DNA from 3 places in the Streptomyces sp. NPDC008086 genome. Region 3 is predicted to be linked to each of the others. Evidence: riboswitches for the same ligand, from Rfam matches in the RefSeq annotation. Region 3 holds a riboswitch; each other region holds the start of a gene.

Region 1 (6,132 bases), on a different contig from region 3:
GCACCGTAGGTCCCCGGGCGGGAGCCGAAGATGCGGGTGGTGGCGCGGCGTTCGTCGCCGTGGGCCGCGAGGTCGGCCTGGACGTGGGCGCGGACGTGGTTGGCCTCGGCGGGCTCCTCCAGCGAGGCGGCCAGCCGTACGGCGTCGTCGAGCAGGCCGATCGTGTGCGGGAACGCGTCCCGGAAGAAGCCCGAGATACGCAGGGTCACGTCGATGCGGGGGCGGCCCAGCTCCTCGTACGGGATGGCCTCCAGGCCCGTCACCCGGCGCGAGGCGTCGTCCCAGACCGGGCGGACGCCGAGCAGCGCGAGGGCCTCGGCGACGTCGTCGCCCGCCGTGCGCATCGCGCTCGTGCCCCACAGGGAGAGACCGACGGAGGTGGGCCAGTCGCCGTTGTCGGTGCGATAGCGCTCCAGCAACGAGTCCGCGAGGGCCTGGCCGGTCTCCCAGGCGAGGCGGGACGGGACGGCCTTGGGGTCGACGGAGTAGAAGTTGCGGCCCGTCGGCAGGACGTTGACCAGACCGCGCAGAGGTGAGCCGGACGGGCCGGCGGGGACGAAGCCGCCATTGAGGGCGTGCAGGGCGTGGTCGAGTTCGGCGGTGGTGGCGGCGAGGCGCGGGACGACCTCGCGGGCGGCGAACTCCAGGATGGCGGCGACCTGTTCGCCGTGCTCGGTGGGGACGGCGGCCGGGTCCCAGCCCGCGTCGTCCATCGCCTGGACCAGGGCGCGGGCCTTGTCCTCCGCCTCGTCGGCCGTGGTACGGGTCGCGGCGGACTCGTCCAGACCGAGGGCCTCGCGCAGGCCGGGCAGAGCGGTGGTGCCGCCCCAGATCTGGCGGGCGCGCAGGATGGCGAGGACGAGGTTGACTCGGTCGGCGCCCTGCGGCGGAGCGCCGAGGACGTGCAGGCCGTCGCGGATCTGGGCGTCCTTGACCTCGCACAGCCAGCCGTCGACGTGCAGCAGGAAGTCGTCGAAGCCGTCGTCGTCGGGGCGGTCGGCCATGCCGAGGTCGTGGTCGAGCTTGGCGGCCTGGATGAGGGTCCAGATCTGGGCGCGGATGGCGGGGAGCTTGGCCGGGTCCATGGAGGAGATCTGGGCGTACTCGTCGAGGAGTTGCTCCAGGCGCGCGATGTCGCCGTAGGAGTCGGCGCGGGCCATGGGCGGGACGAGGTGGTCGATGAGGGTGGCGTGGACGCGGCGCTTGGCCTGGGTGCCCTCGCCGGGGTCGTTGACCAGGAACGGGTAGATCAGCGGCAGGTCGCCGAGGGCCGCGTCGGGGCCGCAGGCGGCGGACAGGCCGGCGTTCTTGCCGGGCAGCCACTCCAGGTTGCCGTGCTTGCCGAGGTGAATCATCGCGTCGGCGCCGAAACCGCCGTCCTCGGCGCGGGCCGCGATCCAGCGGTAGGCGGCGAGGTAGTGGTGCGAGGGGGGCAGGTCCGGGTCGTGGTAGATCGCGATCGGGTTCTCGCCGAAGCCGCGCGGGGGCTGGATGAGGATCAGCAGGTTGCCGAAGCGCAGGGCCGCGAGGACGATGTCGCCCTCCTCGTTGCGGCTGCGGTCGACGAACATCTCGCCGGGCGCCGGACCCCAGTGCTGCTCGACGGCCGTCCGCAGCTCTTCCGGCAGCGTGGCGAACCAGCGCCGGTAGTCGGCCGCCGGGATCCGCACCGGGTTGCGGGCCAACTGCTCCTCGGTGAGCCAGTTCTGGTCGTGGCCGCCGGCCTCGATGAGCGCGCGGATCAGCTCGTCGCCGTCGCCGGAGACCAGCCCGGGGATGTCGGTGTCGCCGAAGTCGTAGCCCTCGGCCTTGAGCCGCCTGAGCAGCGCGACGGCGCTGGCGGGGGTGTCGAGGCCGACCGCGTTGCCGATCCGGGAGTGCTTGGTCGGGTAGGCGGACAGGACGAGGGCGAGGCGCTTGTCGGCGGCCGGGATGTGCCGAAGCCGGGCGTGGCGTACGGCGATTCCGGCGACGCGCGCCGCGCGCTCGGGGTCGGCGACGTAGGCGGGCAGGCCGTCGGCGTCGATCTCCTTGAAGGAGAACGGCACGGTGATGAGCCGGCCGTCGAACTCGGGTACGGCGATCTGGCTGGCGGCGTCGAGCGGGGAGACGCCCTCGTCGTTCTCCTCCCACGCGGACCGGGGTCCGGTCAGGCACAGGGCCTGGAGGATCGGCACGTCGAGGGAGGTCAGGGCGCCCGCGTCCCAGGACTCGTCGTCGCCGCCGGCGGACGCCTCGGCGGGCTTGGTGCCGCCCGCGGCGAGCACGGTGGTGACGATGGCGTCGGCGGCGCGCAGTTCGTCGATGAGTTCGGGCTCCGGGGCCCGCAGGGAAGCGACGTACAGCGGCAGCGGCCGGCCGCCCGCGTCCTCGATCGCGTCGCACAGGGCGCCCACGAACGCCGTGTTGCCGCTCATGTGGTGGGCGCGGTAGTAGAGCACGGCGATCGTCGGGCCGTCGGCCCGGGACTCGCGCTCCAGCGGGCCCCAGCTGGGGGCGGCCGCCGGTGCCTCGAAGCCGTGCCCGGTGAGCAGGACCGTGTCCGACAGGAAGCGGGCGAGCTGCTCCAGGTTGGCCGGACCACCGTGGGCGAGGTAGGCGTGGGCCTCGGCGGCGATGCCGACCGGCACCGTGGAGGCGGCCATCAGCTGGGCGTCCGGGGCCTGTTCGCCGGTCAGGACGACGACCGGGCGGCCGTCGGCGAGGAGCAGGTCGAGGCCTTCCTGCCAGGCGCGCAGACCGCCGAGGAGGCGTACGACGACGAGGGCGACGCCGTCGAGGAGCGCGGGCAGGTCGTCGAGCGGGAGCCGAGCGGGGTTGGCGAAGCGGTAGGGCACGGGGCCGTTCGCCGCGCGGGCGCTGAGCAGGTCGGTGTCGGACGTCGACAGCAGAAGGATCATGCGGCGTCGGCCTTCCTCGGGGTGTCCGCGCCCCGGGTGGTGTCTGACGGCGGGAGTTCCTGACTCACCCGACCCTGGCGGGGTGGGCTCACAGTGGCGGGACCGCGCCGGATTCGCACCGGCTTCCTCCCCTGTCGCCGTCGTGGCGGTGGCGGACCGGATGATCCACCGAGAAGCATAGTAAGGGCCACGGGACCAGCCGTCGGCATGCGGAGGCGGCGGCATACGGTCACCGGGACGGTCGGTATGCTCGCCGCCATGTCCACGCCCTCCATCCGACCGTCGTCCCAGGCCACAGGGGTCACACGGGACCGCGACGACGCATGCCCGGGCGCACTGAGGCTGCACACGGCGGACGACGGCGCACTCGCCCGGATCCGGATTCCCGGGGGTGTGCTCCAGGTCGGTCAGGCGGTGGAACTCGGCCGGGCCGCGTTCGAACTCGGCGACGGGGACCTGCATCTGACGTCCCGGGGCAACGTCCAGCTGCGCGGTCTGCCGACGGGCTGCGGCGGGGAGTTGGCGAGCCGGCTGGAGGCGGCCGGGCTGCTGCCGTCGTGGCGGCACGAACGGGTACGCAATGTGGTGGCCTCGCCGCTGTCCGGGCTGGACGGGCGCGGCCACGCCGACGTACGGCCGTGGCTGCGGGCGTTGGACGAGCTGCTGTGCGCGAGCGAGGCGGCGGCCCGGCTGTCCGGGCGGTTCCTGTTCGCGCTCGACGACGGGCGCGGGGACGTCGCCGGGCTCGACCCGGACGTGACCCTGCGGGCCGCGCCGGACGGGGCCGTGTGGCTGCGGGTCGGGGTCGCGGATTCCGTGGCGGTCCTGACCGCCGATGACGCGCCTCGGGCGGCGCTGCTGGCCGCCGAGGTGTTCCTGGAGGCGAGTGCCGGCCAGGTCTGGCGGGTGGCCGAACTCCCGCTCCCCGTCGATGAGTTGGCGCACGAGGTCGTACGACGGCTGGGGGCCGGACATGCCTCGCCGGCCTGGCCGCCGGTGAGCGGGCCGTCCCCCTCCCCCGGTGTCGTCACCGGCCCCGACGGCACGACGAGCCTGTCCGTCCTCGCCCCGCTGGGCCGCCTCACCGCCGCCCAGTGGACCGCGCTGACGGCGACCGCGTCAGATGAGCTGCGGCTGACACCTTGGCGTGGAGTGATCCTTCCCACAGTGCGCTCCGACCGGCTTCCCGGCCTAGACTCCGTCGGTCTGATCACGGCCCCGGACTCTCCCTGGCTCGGTGTCGGTGCCTGCATCGGACGGCCCGGTTGCGCCAAGTCGCGGGCGGACATCCGTTCGGACGCGGCCGCGTCGCTCACCGCGGGCGGCGGGCTGCCGGCGTACTGGTCCGGCTGCGAGCGCCGTTGCGGTCGTCCGCGCGGCGATCACGTGGACGTCGTCGCGGCCCCGAACGGCGGCTACCTGATCTCCGTCGTGGAAGCCGGCCGGGTCCGCGCCACGACGACGACCGACCATCCATCGAGGCTCGCCGCCGACCTGGCGGCGGCCCGCACGCATGACCTGTAGGAGCACGGTGTTCGAGTACGAGAAGGACGGTGCGGCCATCTACCGCCAGTCCTTTGCCACCATCCGCGCGGAGGCGGACCTCGCGGGCCTGCCCGCCGACGTCAGTCAGGTCGCGGTCCGGATGATCCACGCCTGCGGGATGGTCGACCTCGTGCGCGACCTCGTGTACTCGCCGGGAGTGGTGGCGCGTGCCCGGGAGGCCCTGCGGGCCGGTGCGCCCATCTTCACCGATGTGCAGATGGTGGCCAGCGGGGTGACCCGCAAGCGGCTGCCCGCCGGCAACGACGTGCTGTGCACCCTGTCCGACCCGGCCGTGCCCGAGCTGGCCGCGAAGATGGGCACCACGCGCAGCGCGGCCGCCATGGAGCTGTGGCGGGACCGGCTGGAGGGTTCGGTGGTCGCCGTCGGGAACGCGCCGACCTCGCTGTTCCGGCTCCTGGAGATGATCGAGGAGGGCGCTCCCCGCCCGGCCGCCGTCATAGGTGTGCCGGTGGGGTTCGTGGGGGCCGCCGAGTCGAAGGAGGCGCTCGCGGAGCATCCGTCGGGACTTGAGCACCTGATCGTCCGTGGCCGACGCGGAGGCAGCGCCATCGCCGCCGCCGCGCTCAACGCGATCGCGAGTGAGGAAGAGTGAGCGGGAAACTGTACGGCGTCGGGCTGGGCCCCGGCGATCCGTCGTTGATGACCGTGCGCGCGGTGGAGGTCATCGCCGAGGCGGACGTGATCGCGTACCACAGTGCGCGGCACGGGCGGTCCATCGCCCGTTCGATCGCGGCGAAGCACATCAGGGAACGGCACATCGAGGAGCGGCTGGTCTACCCGGTCACCACCGAGACCACCGACCACCCCGGCGGCTACCAGGGCGCCATCGACGACTTCTACACCGAGGCCGCCGCCCGCCTCGCCGCGCACCTCGACGCCGGCCGGACGGTCGCCGTCCTCGCGGAGGGCGACCCGCTCTTCTACGGCTCCTACATGCACATGCACAAGCGGCTCGCGGACCGCTACGACACCGAGGTCGTCCCCGGGGTCACCTCCGTGTCGGCCGCCGCCGCCCGTCTGGGCACCCCGCTCGCCGAGGGCGAGGAGGTGCTGACGATCCTGCCGGGCACCCTGCCCGAGGAGGAGCTGACCGCCCGGCTCGCCGCCACGGACGCCGCGGTGGTGATGAAGCTGGGCCGCACCTTCACCAAGGTCCGCGGCGCGCTGGAGAGTGCGGGCCGGCTGGGCGAGGCGCGGTACGTCGAGCGGGCCACGATGAGCGGTGAGCGGCTGGCCGAACTGGCCGACGTGGACCCGGAGTCGGTGCCGTACTTCGCGGTCGCCGTGCTGCCGAGCCAGGTCGACGCCGAGCCCGCCGTACGGGAACTGGGCGAGGTCGTCGTGGTCGGGACCGGTCCGGCCGGTCCGCTGTGGCTGACGCCCGAGACCCGGGGTGCGCTCGCCGCCGCCGACGACCTGGTCGGCTACACCACCTACCTGGACCGGGTGCCGGTCCGTCCCGGCCAGCTCCGGCACGGCTCGGACAACCGGGTCGAGGCCGAGCGGGCCGAGTTCGCGCTGCAACTGGCCCGGCGGGGGCGGCGGGTGGCCGTCGTCTCCGGGGGTGACCCGGGGATCTTCGCGATGGCCACGGCCGTCCTGGAGGCCGCCTCGGCGGAGGAGTACGCGGACATCCCGGTGCGGGTGCTGCCGGGGGTGACCGCGG
Region 2 (6,132 bases), 110 kb from region 3:
GCTGTCGGGTCTGCTGCGGCGCCGGCCCCGACGCGAGGAACGCGCCGACCGCCCCACCCTGCCGTTGTGGCCGTCCGCGCTGCTGACCGTCGTCGCGTGGGCCGTCGTCGTCAGTGCGACGCTCTTCCACGAGGTGAGCGACGGTCTGCCCGGCGCGGCCGCACTGCGCGCCGCGTGGTCCGCGCTGCTCGACGCGCCGCACGCGCTGCTCTCCACCATCCTGCCCGCGCCCGGCGCCAAGGAGTTGCTGGTGCTGCCGCACGCCGTCGTCTGGGCAGCCACCGCGGTCGGCGCGGAGCTCGCCCTGCGGACCCGCGCCCCGCTGCTCCCCGCCCTCCCCGCGGTCCTCGCCTTCGGCCTCTCCCTGGTGCTCGGCGCGGACGGCCCGGGCTCGTCGTACCCGGCGGCGGGCGCGCTGGCCGGGGCCGCCGCGCTGCTGGTGCTGGTGCGTTCACGGGGCCGGCTTCCGCTGCGGGCGATGGCGCTCCGGCTCCCGGCCGTGGCCGCGCTCGGCGGCGTCGCGGCGCTGCTGGGCCCGCACCTTCCCGGCCTCGGCTCTCCGTACGACCTGCGGGAGGCGGTCACACCGCCGACCGAACGGCCGCGGTCCGTCAGCCCGTTGGACCAGGTCGCGGCCTGGCTCCGCAACGGCGACGAGCAGGTCTTCACCGTACGGACCTCGGGCGCGGCCCCCGGCAACTACCGGCTGGCGGTCCTCGACCGGTACGACGGGACGACGTGGACCAGCAGCGCCGGGCTGACCCGTACCGGCGGCCGGGTCCCGCAGGAGAAGGGCACCGACCAGGATGCGGCAGGGCGGGCCAAGACGCTCGAACAGCGTGTCACCGTGCGGTCGTTGCCCGGCATCTGGCTGCCCGCCGCCGACCGGCCCTCGTCCGTGACCGCGCCCGAGGGCACCTCCCTGTCCGTCGACCCGGACAGCGGGATGCTCTCCACGGGCACCGCCGTCCCGAGCGGCTTCACCTACACCGTGACCTCCCGCCGGCCCGAGTACCACGCCGACCGGCTGCGGTACGCGGCCACCGCCCACGACCCGGCCCGGGTGGCCCTTCCCGCCGTGGACGCGGCCGGGCAACCGATCCCTTCCGTACGGTCCTTCAGGACCATCGCCGAACGGGTCACCCGGGGCGCCACCCACCCCTACGAGCGGGCCGTCCGCCTGGCCGACTGGCTGCGTGCGACCTACCGGCTCGACCCGGGGGCGCTGCCCGGACACACCTACCGGAGCCTGGAGTTCTTCCTGGCGGACGGCGGGCGCGGCACGTCCGAGCAGTTCGCCGCCTCGTTCGCGGTCCTGGCCCGCACCCTGGGCCTGCCCACCCGGGTGGCCGTGGGCTTCCGCCCGGGTACCCGGACCGGTTCCGGCACCTGGCAGGTCCGGGGACAGGACGTGCTGGCCTGGCCGGAAGTCAGGTTCGCCGGGGTCGGCTGGGTGCCGTTCCAGCCGACGCCCGGGGAGGCGGCGCAGGGCCGCTCCGGCGCCGCGTCGGCTGCGGAGCCGGAGGAGCGTCAGCAGGGGGACCGGGAGAGCACCAGGCCGACGCCGCCGTCGACGCCCCCGCGCACGCCCGCGGAGGCGGCCCCCGCCGGGGGTGGCTCCGGTGCCGGTATGCCGCCGCTGTGGCTCACCGTCCCGCTCGCGGTGCTGCTCCTCGCCACGGCGTATGTGCTGTACGCGCTGTGGCTGCCGTACAGGCGGCGCAGCGGACGGCGCAACGGGCCGGACGCGCGGCACCGGGTCCTCGGGGCCTGGCGGCAGATCGAGGACCGCCTCACGGAGATCGGCCTTCCCGCCACGGGAGCGCACACCGCGCAGGAGATCGCCGCGTTCGGCGCGCGGCACGTGGGCGGCACCGTGGGGCGGCGCCTGCCGGACCTGGCGACCCTGGTCAACGAGGTCGAGTACGCGGGCCGCAGACCCGACAGCGCGGCCGCCGACGCCGCGTGGTCGGACTGCGACGCGCTCGAAAGGACCGTCCGGGCCCGCGTCCCGCACCGCACCCGTCTGTTCCGGCTCCTGCGCTCCGCCGCCCCTCGCCGACCGCGCGGGGGCCGGCCTCGCGCGCGGTGACGGGCATCACTGGAGCCGGTCCGGCCGATCCTGGCTGACCGCTGCCAGCAGGTGTGCGACCAGCGGGTTCGGGTCGCCCGCGCGCCAGGCGACGGCCACGCGCGTGCGGGCGTCGCCGGGCTCGATCCTGCGGAAGGCGACGCCTTTGAGGCGGATACGGCGGATGCTCGCCGGTGCCAGGGAGACGCCGAGGCCGGTCTGCACCAGGGCGCACACGGTCTGCCACTCCACGGCGTGCTGGACGGTCCGAGGCGTGAAGCCGGCTTCGGCGCACAGGCCGGTGATCCGGTCGTACAGCTGCGGGCCGACCGCGCGCGGCAGCAGCACGAAGGGCGAGTCCGCCAACTGCGCGAGCTGTACGGTCCGTTGCGCGGCCAGCGGATGGGCGGACGGCAGGACGGCCACGAACGGCTCGCTGAGCACGGTTGTGAAGCCGAGCTCCGGCTGGTCGGCGGGAGGTTCGCGCAGGAGGCCGACATCGATGGCCCTGTCGTGCAGGGCGGCGATCTGCGGCGCGGTGGTCATCTCGTGGATGTCCAGACGTACGCCGGGGAACCGGTCCCGGAAGGTGCGCAGCAGGCCGGGCAGCACGGTGAGGGCGAGGGAGGCGGCGAAGCCGAGGCGCAGGGTGCCGGCCCGGCCGCTGCCGACGGCGCGGGCCGCGGCCAGGCCGTCCGTGACGTCGGTGAGGGCGCGCCGGGCGGCGGGGAGCAGTTCACGGCCGGCCGGGGTGAGCGTGACGCCTCCTGGCGCGCGGTGGAACAGGGCGTGGCCGACCTTGTCCTCCAGGCGTCTGATCTGCTGGCTCAGCGGTGGCTGGGCGATACCGAGACGGGCGGCGGCGTGGCCGAAGTGGAGTTCCTCGGCGAGCACGACGAACGCGTGCAGTTGGGGCAGGGGCAGTTCCGGTCGGTTCATACGCCCAGGGATATCAGGTCATGCCCTCTGCAGTATTAGACGTATCTGCGCTGGTCACCTAGCGTGCGGCGCATGACAGAGCGACGTGCGATCCTCAGCGGCTCGACCTTCGAGGAGCAGATCGGCTATGCCCGTGCCGTGGTCGACGGTGACTGGGTGCATGTGTCCGGGACGACCGGGTTCGACTACGGCACGATGACGATCTCCGACGACGTGGTGGAACAGGCGGAGCAGTGCCTGCGCAATATCGGGGCCGCGCTGGCCGAGGCGGGATGCGCTTTCTCGGATGTGGTGCGAGTGCGGTATCTGCTCCCCGACCGTGCGGACTTCGAGCCCTGCTGGCCGGTTCTGCGCCGCTGCTTCGGTGAGGTCCGGCCGGCCGCCACCATGCTCAGGTGCGGTCTCGCCGACCCTCGTATGAAGATCGAGATCGAGGTGTACGCGCGTCGGCCCCTCCCGTAGCGCCCCTTTCACGCCCCCTGGGCGCGCTTGTCAGCCACCCGGTCCGGGCACTACTGTCACCACGCCTTGGTGAACGGGAAACCCGGTGTGATGCCGGTGCGGCCCTCGCCACTGTGAATCGGGAAGTCCGGCTCCGGCCCTCACGGGCAGCCACTGGGTCCTTCGGGACCCGGGAAGGCGGAGCACGGGCGGTGGTACCCGTAAGCCAGGAGACCGACCAGGGCGCGTCAACCATCCACGAGGTGCTGGAGAGGGTCTGCTGAGCCATGCACATAGCCGAGGGTTTCCTGCCTCCGGCGCACGCGGTCGCCTGGGGCGTCGCGTCCGCGCCCTTCGTCGTCCACGGCGTCCGTTCACTCACCCGTGAGGTCAAGGAGCACCCGGAGAGCACGCTGCTCCTCGGCGCCTCCGGAGCCTTCACGTTCGTCCTGTCCGCGCTGAAGCTGCCCTCGGTGACGGGCAGTTGCTCGCATCCCACGGGCACCGGTCTGGGCGCCATCCTGTTCCGGCCGCCGATCATGGCGGTGCTGGGCACCATCACCCTGCTCTTCCAGGCGCTGCTGCTCGCGCACGGCGGTCTGACGACGCTCGGCGCCAACGTCTTCTCGATGGCGATCGTCGGCCCCTGGGCCGGATACGCGATCTACAAGCTGCTGCGGCGCTACGACGTGCCGCTCATGGTCGCCGTGTTCTTCGGCGCCTTCCTCGCCGACCTGTCCACCTACTGCGTGACCAGTGTCCAGCTGGCCCTCGCCTTCCCCGACCCGAGCAGCGGATTCCTGGGCGCGCTCGGCAAGTTCGGCTCCATCTTCGCCGTCACCCAGATCCCCCTCGCGGTGAGCGAGGGACTGCTCACGGTGCTCGTGATGCGGCTGCTGGTGCAGTCCAGCAAGGGCGAACTGACCCGGCTGGGCGTGCTCCTGGCCAGGAAGCAGTCCCGGACCGAGAGCGGGACCGAGACCGAGGCGGTGGCCCGATGAGCAGGAACACGAAGATCAACATTCTGCTGCTGGTCGTCGTGGCCGCCCTCGCCGTGCTGCCGCTGGCCCTCGGCCTCGGCGACCACAAGGAGGAGCCGTTCGCGGGTGCCGACGCCGAGGCGGAGACCGCGATCACCGAGATCGAGCCGGACTACGAGCCGTGGTTCTCGCCGCTGTACGAGCCGCCGTCCGGTGAGATCGAGTCGGCGCTCTTCGCCCTCCAGGCCGCCCTCGGCGCCGGGGTCCTCGCCTACTACTTCGGTCTGCGCCGGGGTCGGCGGCAGGGCGAGGAGCGGGCGCTGGAGCGGGTCGGCGGCGCGGAGAGCGCGGCCGGCGCGACCGCCGAGGAGTCCACGGCCGAGAGGTCCTGACCTCTCGTGCTGCCGATCGACGCGGCGGCGCACAGCAGTCGCTGGCGCCGCCGTCACCCCGTGGACAAGGCCGTGCTCGGGCTCGGCCTCACCGTGCTCGCCATCTCGCTGCCGCCCTGGCCGGGCGCCGCGCTGGTCCTGGTCACCGCGCTCGCCGTACTGCTGGGTCCGGCGGGCGTGCCCGCGCGACGGCTGTGGCGGGCCTACCGTGTGCCGCTCGGCTTCTGTGTGACCGGCGCGCTCACCCTGCTCGTCCAGGTCGGCGGGCCGGACGGCTTCGTGTCCCTCGCCGCGGAGGGCCCGCTGCGCGCCGGGGAGTTGCTGCTGCGCACCTCGGCGGCCTCGTTGGGCGTGCTGCTGTTCGCCTTCACCACGCCGATGTCCGATCTGCTGCCCCGCCTGGTACGGGCCGGGGTGCCCGCGCCCGTCGTGGACGTCGCCCTGGTGACGTACCGGATGAGCTTCCTGCTCCTGGACTCCGTGCGCCGTATCCGTCAGGCCCAGGCCGCTCGGCTCGGGCACACCAGCAGGGCCGCGGAGTGGCGGTCCCTGGCCGGGCTCGGGGCCACCGCCTTCGTGCGGGCCTTCGACCGGGCCACCCGGCTCCAGGCCGGGCTCGCCGGGCGCGGCTACGACGGCACCCTGCGCGTCCTGGTGCCCGAGGCCCGGGTCTCCGTCCGCTTCACGGCCGCCAGTTGCGTGCTCCTCGCCGCGCTGGCCGCCCTCACCCTCGTACTGGAAAGGGCCCTGCCATGAGCGAGCCCACCGCCCTGGTAGCCCTGCGGGGCGCGTCCTACGCCTACGAGGACGGGCCCGTCGTCCTCAGCGGCCTCGACTTCGACGTCCACGAGGGGCGCGCGCTCGCGCTGCTCGGCCGCAACGGCAGCGGCAAGACCACGCTGATGCGGCTGCTCAGCGGTGGACTGCGCCCACACGACGGCCGGTTGACCGTGGCGGGTGCGCCGGTCACGTACGACCGCAAGGGCCTGACCGGGCTGCGGACGACCGTGCAGCTGGTGGTGCAGGACCCCGACGACCAGCTGTTCGCCGCCTCCGTCGCGCAGGACGTCTCCTTCGGCCCGCTGAACCTGGGCCTGCCCGACGCCGAGGTACGCGCGCGGGTCGACGAGGCGCTCACCGCCCTGGACATCACCGCGCTGGCCGACCGGCCCACGCATCTGCTGTCGTACGGGCAGCGCAAGCGCACCGCCATCGCGGGCGCCGTCGCGATGCGGCCCCGTGTGCTGATCCTCGACGAACCGACCGCCGGGCTCGACCCCGATGGCCAGGAGCGTCTCCTCGCCACCTT
Region 3 (6,132 bases):
TGGCTGGCGCCGATCGTCGCCGACGCCGAGGCCGGGTTCGGCGGCCCGCTGAACGCCTTCGAGCTGACCAAGGGCATGATCGCCGCGGGCGCGGCCGGCATCCACTACGAGGACCAACTCGCCTCCGAGAAGAAGTGCGGCCACCTCGGCGGCAAGGTCCTGGTGCCGACCTCGCAGCACATCCGTACCCTCAACGCGGCCCGTCTCGCCGCCGACATCGCCGACACGCCGACGGTGATCATCGCCCGCACGGACGCGCTGGCCGCCAACCTGCTGACCAGCGACGTCGACGAGCGCGACGCCGAGTTCGTCACCGGTGAGCGCACGGCGGAGGGCTTCTACCGGGTCCGCAACGGCATGGCGCCGGTCATCGCCCGTGGCCTGGCCTACGCCCCGTACGCGGACCTCATCTGGGTCGAGACCGGCACCCCGGACCTCGCCCAGGCCCGCGAGTTCGCCGAGGCCATCCACGCCCGGTACCCGGACCAGATGCTGGCCTACAACTGCTCGCCGTCCTTCAACTGGAAGGCCGCGCTCGACGACGAACAGATCGCCAAGTTCCAGCGCGAACTCGGCGCGATGGGCTACAAGTTCCAGTTCATCACCCTCGCCGGCTTCCACTCCCTCAACCACGGCATGTTCGACCTCGCCCGCGGCTACGCCGAGCACGGCATGACCGCCTACGTCGACCTCCAGGAGCGGGAGTTCGCCGCCCAGGCCCACGGCTTCACCGCCGTCAAGCACCAGCGTGAGGTCGGCACCGGTTACTTCGACCTGGTGTCGACGGCCGTCAATCCTGCCTCTTCCACGACCGCGCTGGCCGGGTCCACGGAGGAAGAGCAGTTCCACTAGGCCACCAGGCCGGACACCCGCCATCCGGCCGGCCCTCGGCCGAGCGGAGGGGGACGAACCGTCTCCTCCCCCTCCGCTCCCATCCCTCAGGAGAGCCCGATGTCCACCACCGCACTCACCCACCACGTCCGCGTCCTCGCCGCTCCGGGACACCGGCACGACGAGATCCTCACCCCCGCCGCCCTGGACTTCATCGGCCGCCTGGCCGAGGCGTTCGAGCCGCGTCGGCGGGACCTGATGAAGGAACGCCGTCGGCAGGTACTACGGCTGGCGTCGGGCTCGCCTCTCGACTTCCCCATGGTCACGGCCGCTGTGCGCAACGACCCGACCTGGCGGGTGGCACCGCCCGCGCCCGGTCTGACCGACCGGCGCGTGGAGATCACCGGGCCGCCCGACCGGCGCATGGCCGTCAACGCCCTCAACTCCGGTGCCAAGGTGTGGATGGCCGACTTCGAGGACGCCACCGCGCCCCTCTGGGACAACGTCATCGGCGGCCAGCTCACCCTGCTCGACGCTGTCGAGCGCCGCATCGACTTCACCACACCGGAGGGCAAGGAGTACCGGCTCGGCGAGGAACTCGCCACCATCGTGGTCCGGCCGCGCGGCTGGCACCTCGACGAGGAGCACCTGACGTACGACGGCCGGCCCGTGCCCGCCGCCCTCGTCGACTTCGGCCTGTACTTCTTCCACTGCGCCCAGCGTCAGATCGACGCCGGGTACGGCCCGTACTTCTACCTCCCCAAGCTGGAGAACCGCTACGAGGCCCGCCTCTGGAACGACGTCTTCGTGCTCGCCCAGGAGTTGCTCGGTATTCCGCGCGGCACGATCCGGGCCACCGTTCTCATCGAGACGATCACCGCCGCGTTCGAGATGGAGGAGATCCTCTACCAACTGCGCGAACACAGCTCCGGACTCAACGCGGGCCGCTGGGACTACCTGTTCAGCCTGATCAAGACGTTCGGCCACCGCACCGATTTCCTCCTCCCCGACCGGGCGAAGGTGACGATGACGGCCCCCTTCATGCGGGCCTACACCGAACTCCTCGTCCGCACCTGCCACCGGCGCGGCGCCCACGCCATCGGCGGCATGGCCGCCCACGTGCCCGGCAAGGACCCCGCCGCGAACGAGGCCGCGCTCGCCAAGGTCCGGCTGGACAAGGAGCGCGAGGCCGAGGACGGCTTCGACGGCTCCTGGGTCGCCCATCCGGGACTCGTCCCCGTCTGCCGCGAGGTCTTCGACGGTGTCCTCGGTGACCGCCCCCACCAACTGGACCGAACCCGTGACGACGTCGAGGTGACGCCGGCCGACCTGCTGTCGGTGCGCCGGATCAGCGGGCCGCCCACCCCGGAGGGCGTCCGCACCAACGTCTGCGTCGCGTTGCGCTACTTCGCCGCCTGGGTGCGCGGGCAGGGCGCGGTCGCCATCAACGGCCTGATGGAGGACGCGGCCACCGCCGAGATCGCCCGCGTCCAGATCTGGCAGTGGCTACGGCACCGGGTCATCGACCGGGCGACAGTGGAGGAGATCCTCTACGACGAGGTGGCAGCGCTCGGCGCCGAGTACCCGTGGGCACCGGTGGACGACATCCGCGCCCTCTTCGAACGGACCGCTCTCGTCGGCGAGTTGCCGCTGTTCTTCACCCCGGACGCCTACACCCGGCACCTCGTGCGAGGGACGGAGGCCCGGGCATGAGCGCGGCGATCGGACGCGTCGGCGTCGTCGGCGGCGGGCAGATGGGCGCGGGCATCGCCGAGGTGTGCGCACGGGCGGGGCTCGACACCGTGGTCTGCGAGGCGGACGCCATCGCCGCCCGCGCCGCCCGCGACCGGATCGCGGGCTCCCTGGACCGTGCCGTGCTACGGGGCAAGCTGACGCGGGAAGCCGCCGGCGACGCCCTCGCCCGGCTCGTCTTCACCAGCAGCCTGGACGACCTCGCCGACCGGCAGCTCGTCGTCGAGGCGGTCATCGAGAACGCCGACGCCAAGACCGAGATCTTCGCCGCGCTCGACAAGATCGTCGAGGATCCGGAGGCGGTGCTAGCCACCAACACCTCCTCCCTGCCGGTCATGCGGCTCGGCATGGCCACCAGCCGCGCCGACCACGTGATCGGGCTGCACTTCTTCAACCCTGTGCCCGTACTGCCCCTGGTAGAGGTCGTGACCTCGCTGCACACGTCGGCCGCGACGACGACCGCGGTGGAGGACTTCGCGACCCGGACCCTCGGCAAGACGGTGATCCGTTCCCAGGACCGGGCGGGCTTCGTCGTCAACGCGCTCCTCATCCCGTATCTCCTGTCGGCGATCCGGATGGCCGAGTCCGGCTTCGCCACCGCCACCGACATCGACGCCGGCATGGAGCTCGGCTGCGCCCATCCCATGGGCCCACTGAAGCTGGCGGACCTGATCGGCCTGGACACCGTCGCCTCCATCGCCGAGTCGCTCTACGACGAGTTCAAGGAACCCCTCTACGCCCCTCCCCCGCTCCTCCAGCGCATGGTCGAGGCGGGACTGCTGGGCCGCAAGACCGGCCGGGGCTTCCACACCTACGACCAGGGCTGAGGGCCTGGTACGACGCGGGCTGAGGGGCCCGCACCGCCGCAGGGGTGAGGGTCCCGCGCGGCGCGACTGGGAAGGGCGGGAAGCGCGAGTGCGGCGCTTCCCGCCTTCGGCGCTCCTCCTCCACCGTGCTCTGTGTCACCTTCCAGATCCTGGACCGCCCCCTTGCCCGACGGGCGACACCCCGTAGGGTGGCCGGAGCAGCTGGTTCGCCCCGCCCGCCAGGCGGGGTGTCGCAAGAGGGAACCCGGTGGGAATCCGGGACTGCCCCGCAGCGGTGAGCGGGAACGACCGCCGTCATACGCACTGGGTCCGACGTACCGGGCCTGGGAAGCGACGGCCAGTAGGTGTCCTCCTCGGTGAACGACGAGGGCGTGCCCACGAGTCCGAAGACCTGCCACCTGCCCGTGCGCGGACCGTTCCGCGCGCGGAGATCTCGGTGACCTCGAGGGCGGGTCGGCGTACATACCAGGCGGACGACCGCGCTGTGCCGCGCGAGGTCGGTTCCGTCCGGTTCGTCACCCCTTCGCGTTCTCGTCCCGTCTCCGGGATCTCAGGGAATCGTCTCGCGAAGGAGATCTCCGTGACCAGCAAGTCCGCAGCCGCGGCAGCACGGGCCACCGTGTACGGCTACCCCCGCCAGGGCCCGAACCGGGAACTGAAGAAGGCGATCGAGGGCTACTGGAAGGACCGCGTCACCGCCGACGCCCTCCACTCCACCGCCGCCGATCTGCGCGCCGCCAACTGGCGGCTGCTCGCCGACGCCGGCGTCCACGAGGTGCCGACCGGTGACTTCTCGTACTACGACCACGTCCTCGACACCACCGTCATGGTCGGCGCGATCCCCGAGCGCCACCGCGCCGCTGTCGAAGCCGACGCCCTTGACGGCTACTTCGCCATGGCCCGTGGCACCCAGGATGTCGCGCCGCTGGAAATGACCAAGTGGTTCGACACCAACTACCACTACCTCGTACCCGAGTTGGGCCCGGACACGGTGTTCACGGCCGACTCGACGAAGCAGGTCGCCGAGCTGAGGGAGGCCCTGGCGCTGGGCCTGACCGCCCGCCCGGTCCTGGTCGGCCCCGTCACCTACCTGCTCCTCGCCAAGCCCGCGCCGGGCGCTTCCGCGGACTTCGAACCGCTGACCCTGCTCGACCGCCTGCTGCCGGTGTACGCCGAGGTGCTCGCCGACCTTCGCGCGGCCGGCGCCGAGTGGGTGCAGCTGGACGAGCCCGCCTTCGTACAGGACCGCACCCCGGCCGAGCTGAACGCCCTCGAGCGCGCCTACCGCGACCTCGGGGCACTGCCCGACCGGCCGAAGCTGCTGGTCGCGTCGTACTTCGACCGGCTCGGCGAGGCGCTTCCCGTCCTGGCGAAGGCCCCCGTCGAGGGACTCGCCCTGGACTTCACCGAGGCGGCCGCGGCCAACCTCGACGCGCTCGCCGCCGTCGGCGGGCTGCCGGGCAAGCGCCTGGTCGCCGGTGTCGTCAACGGCCGCAACATCTGGATCAACGACCTGTCGAAGTCCCTCTCCACCCTCGGCACCCTGTTGGGCCTCGCCGACCGGGTCGACGTCGCCGCCTCCTGCTCCCTCCTCCACGTGCCCCTCGACACGGGCCTGGAACGGGACATCGAACCGCAGATTCTGCGCTGGCTCGCCTTCGCCCGGCAGAAGACCGCCGAGATCGTCACCCTCGCGCGCGGCCTCGCCCAGGGCACCGACACCATCAGCGCCGAACTCGCCGCCAACCGCGCCGACCTGGCCTCCCGCGCGAGCTCGCCGATCACCCGCGACCCAGCCGTACGCAACCGTGCCGAGGCCGTCACGGACGCCGACGCCCGCCGCTCCCAGCCGTACGCCGAACGCGCCACGGCGCAGCGCGCCCACCTCGGGCTGCCGCTGCTGCCGACCACGACCATCGGCTCGTTCCCGCAGACCGGCGAACTGCGCGTCGCGCGGGCGGACCTGCGCGCAGGCCGGATCGACACCGCCGGCTACGAGGAACGCATCAAGACCGAGATCCAGGAAGTCATCTCCTTCCAGGAGAAGACCGGCATCGACGTCCTGGTACACGGCGAGCCCGAACGCAACGACATGGTCCAGTACTTCGCCGAACAGCTGACGGGGTACCTGGCCACGCAGCACGGCTGGGTCCAGTCGTACGGCACCCGCTACGTCCGCCCGCCGATCCTGGCCGGGGACATTTCCCGCCCCGAGCCGATGACGGTGCGCTGGACGTCGTACGCCCAGTCCCTCACCGACAAGCCGGTCAAGGGCATGCTCACCGGGCCGGTCACCATGCTCGCCTGGTCCTTCGTCCGGGACGACCAGCCCCTCGGCGAGACCGCCCGTCAGGTCGCCCTCGCCCTCCGCGACGAGGTGAACGACCTGGAAACTGCGGGCACCTCGGTGATCCAGGTCGACGAGCCCGCACTGCGCGAGACGCTGCCGCTGCGCGCTGCGGATCACGCCCGCTACCTGGCATGGGCGACGGAAGCCTTCCGGCTCACCACCGCCGGCGTCCGTCCGGACACCCAGATCCACACCCACATGTGCTACGCCGAGTTCGGCGACATCGTCCAGGCCATCGACGACCTCGACGCCGACGTCATCAGTCTGGAGGCAGCCCGCTCGCACATGCAGGTGGCCCGGGAGCTGGCCGCACACGGCTATCCGCGCGAGGCCGGGCCGGGTGTCTACGACATCCACTCCCCGCGCGTCCCC

Evidence for each region. A riboswitch is a leader RNA that binds a small molecule or an ion and turns the genes downstream of it on or off. The one in region 3 is predicted to bind cobalamin.
Region 1: linked by a shared signal. The riboswitch ahead of cobN (cobaltochelatase subunit CobN) and the one ahead of metE (5-methyltetrahydropteroyltriglutamate--homocysteine S-methyltransferase) in region 3 are both predicted to bind cobalamin.
Region 2: linked by a shared signal. The riboswitch ahead of ACFZBP_RS02540 (energy-coupling factor ABC transporter permease) and the one ahead of metE (5-methyltetrahydropteroyltriglutamate--homocysteine S-methyltransferase) in region 3 are both predicted to bind cobalamin.

The regions. Positions count from the first base shown of each region.
Region 1 covers NZ_JBIBIA010000003.1:300,870-307,001, forward strand. The annotation lists gene cobN (cobaltochelatase subunit CobN) at 1-2,900, opposite strand, end outside; cobalamin riboswitch at 2,931-3,076, opposite strand; gene cobG (precorrin-3B synthase) at 3,159-4,424, shown strand; gene ACFZBP_RS11605 (precorrin-8X methylmutase) at 4,414-5,058, shown strand; gene ACFZBP_RS11610 (precorrin-2 C(20)-methyltransferase) at 5,055-6,132, shown strand, end outside.
Region 2 covers NZ_JBIBIA010000001.1:562,133-568,264, forward strand. The annotation lists gene ACFZBP_RS02525 (transglutaminaseTgpA domain-containing protein) at 1-2,092, shown strand, start outside; gene ACFZBP_RS02530 (LysR substrate-binding domain-containing protein) at 2,099-3,010, opposite strand; gene ACFZBP_RS02535 (Rid family hydrolase) at 3,083-3,472, shown strand; cobalamin riboswitch at 3,501-3,709, shown strand; gene ACFZBP_RS02540 (energy-coupling factor ABC transporter permease) at 3,739-4,452, shown strand; gene ACFZBP_RS02545 (energy-coupling factor ABC transporter substrate-binding protein) at 4,449-4,823, shown strand; gene cbiQ (cobalt ECF transporter T component CbiQ) at 4,830-5,579, shown strand; gene ACFZBP_RS02555 (ATP-binding cassette domain-containing protein) at 5,576-6,132, shown strand, end outside.
Region 3 covers NZ_JBIBIA010000001.1:667,256-673,387, forward strand. The annotation lists gene aceA (isocitrate lyase) at 1-852, shown strand, start outside; gene aceB (malate synthase A) at 952-2,544, shown strand; gene ACFZBP_RS02990 (3-hydroxybutyryl-CoA dehydrogenase) at 2,541-3,410, shown strand; cobalamin riboswitch at 3,645-3,803, shown strand; gene metE (5-methyltetrahydropteroyltriglutamate--homocysteine S-methyltransferase) at 3,991-6,132, shown strand, end outside.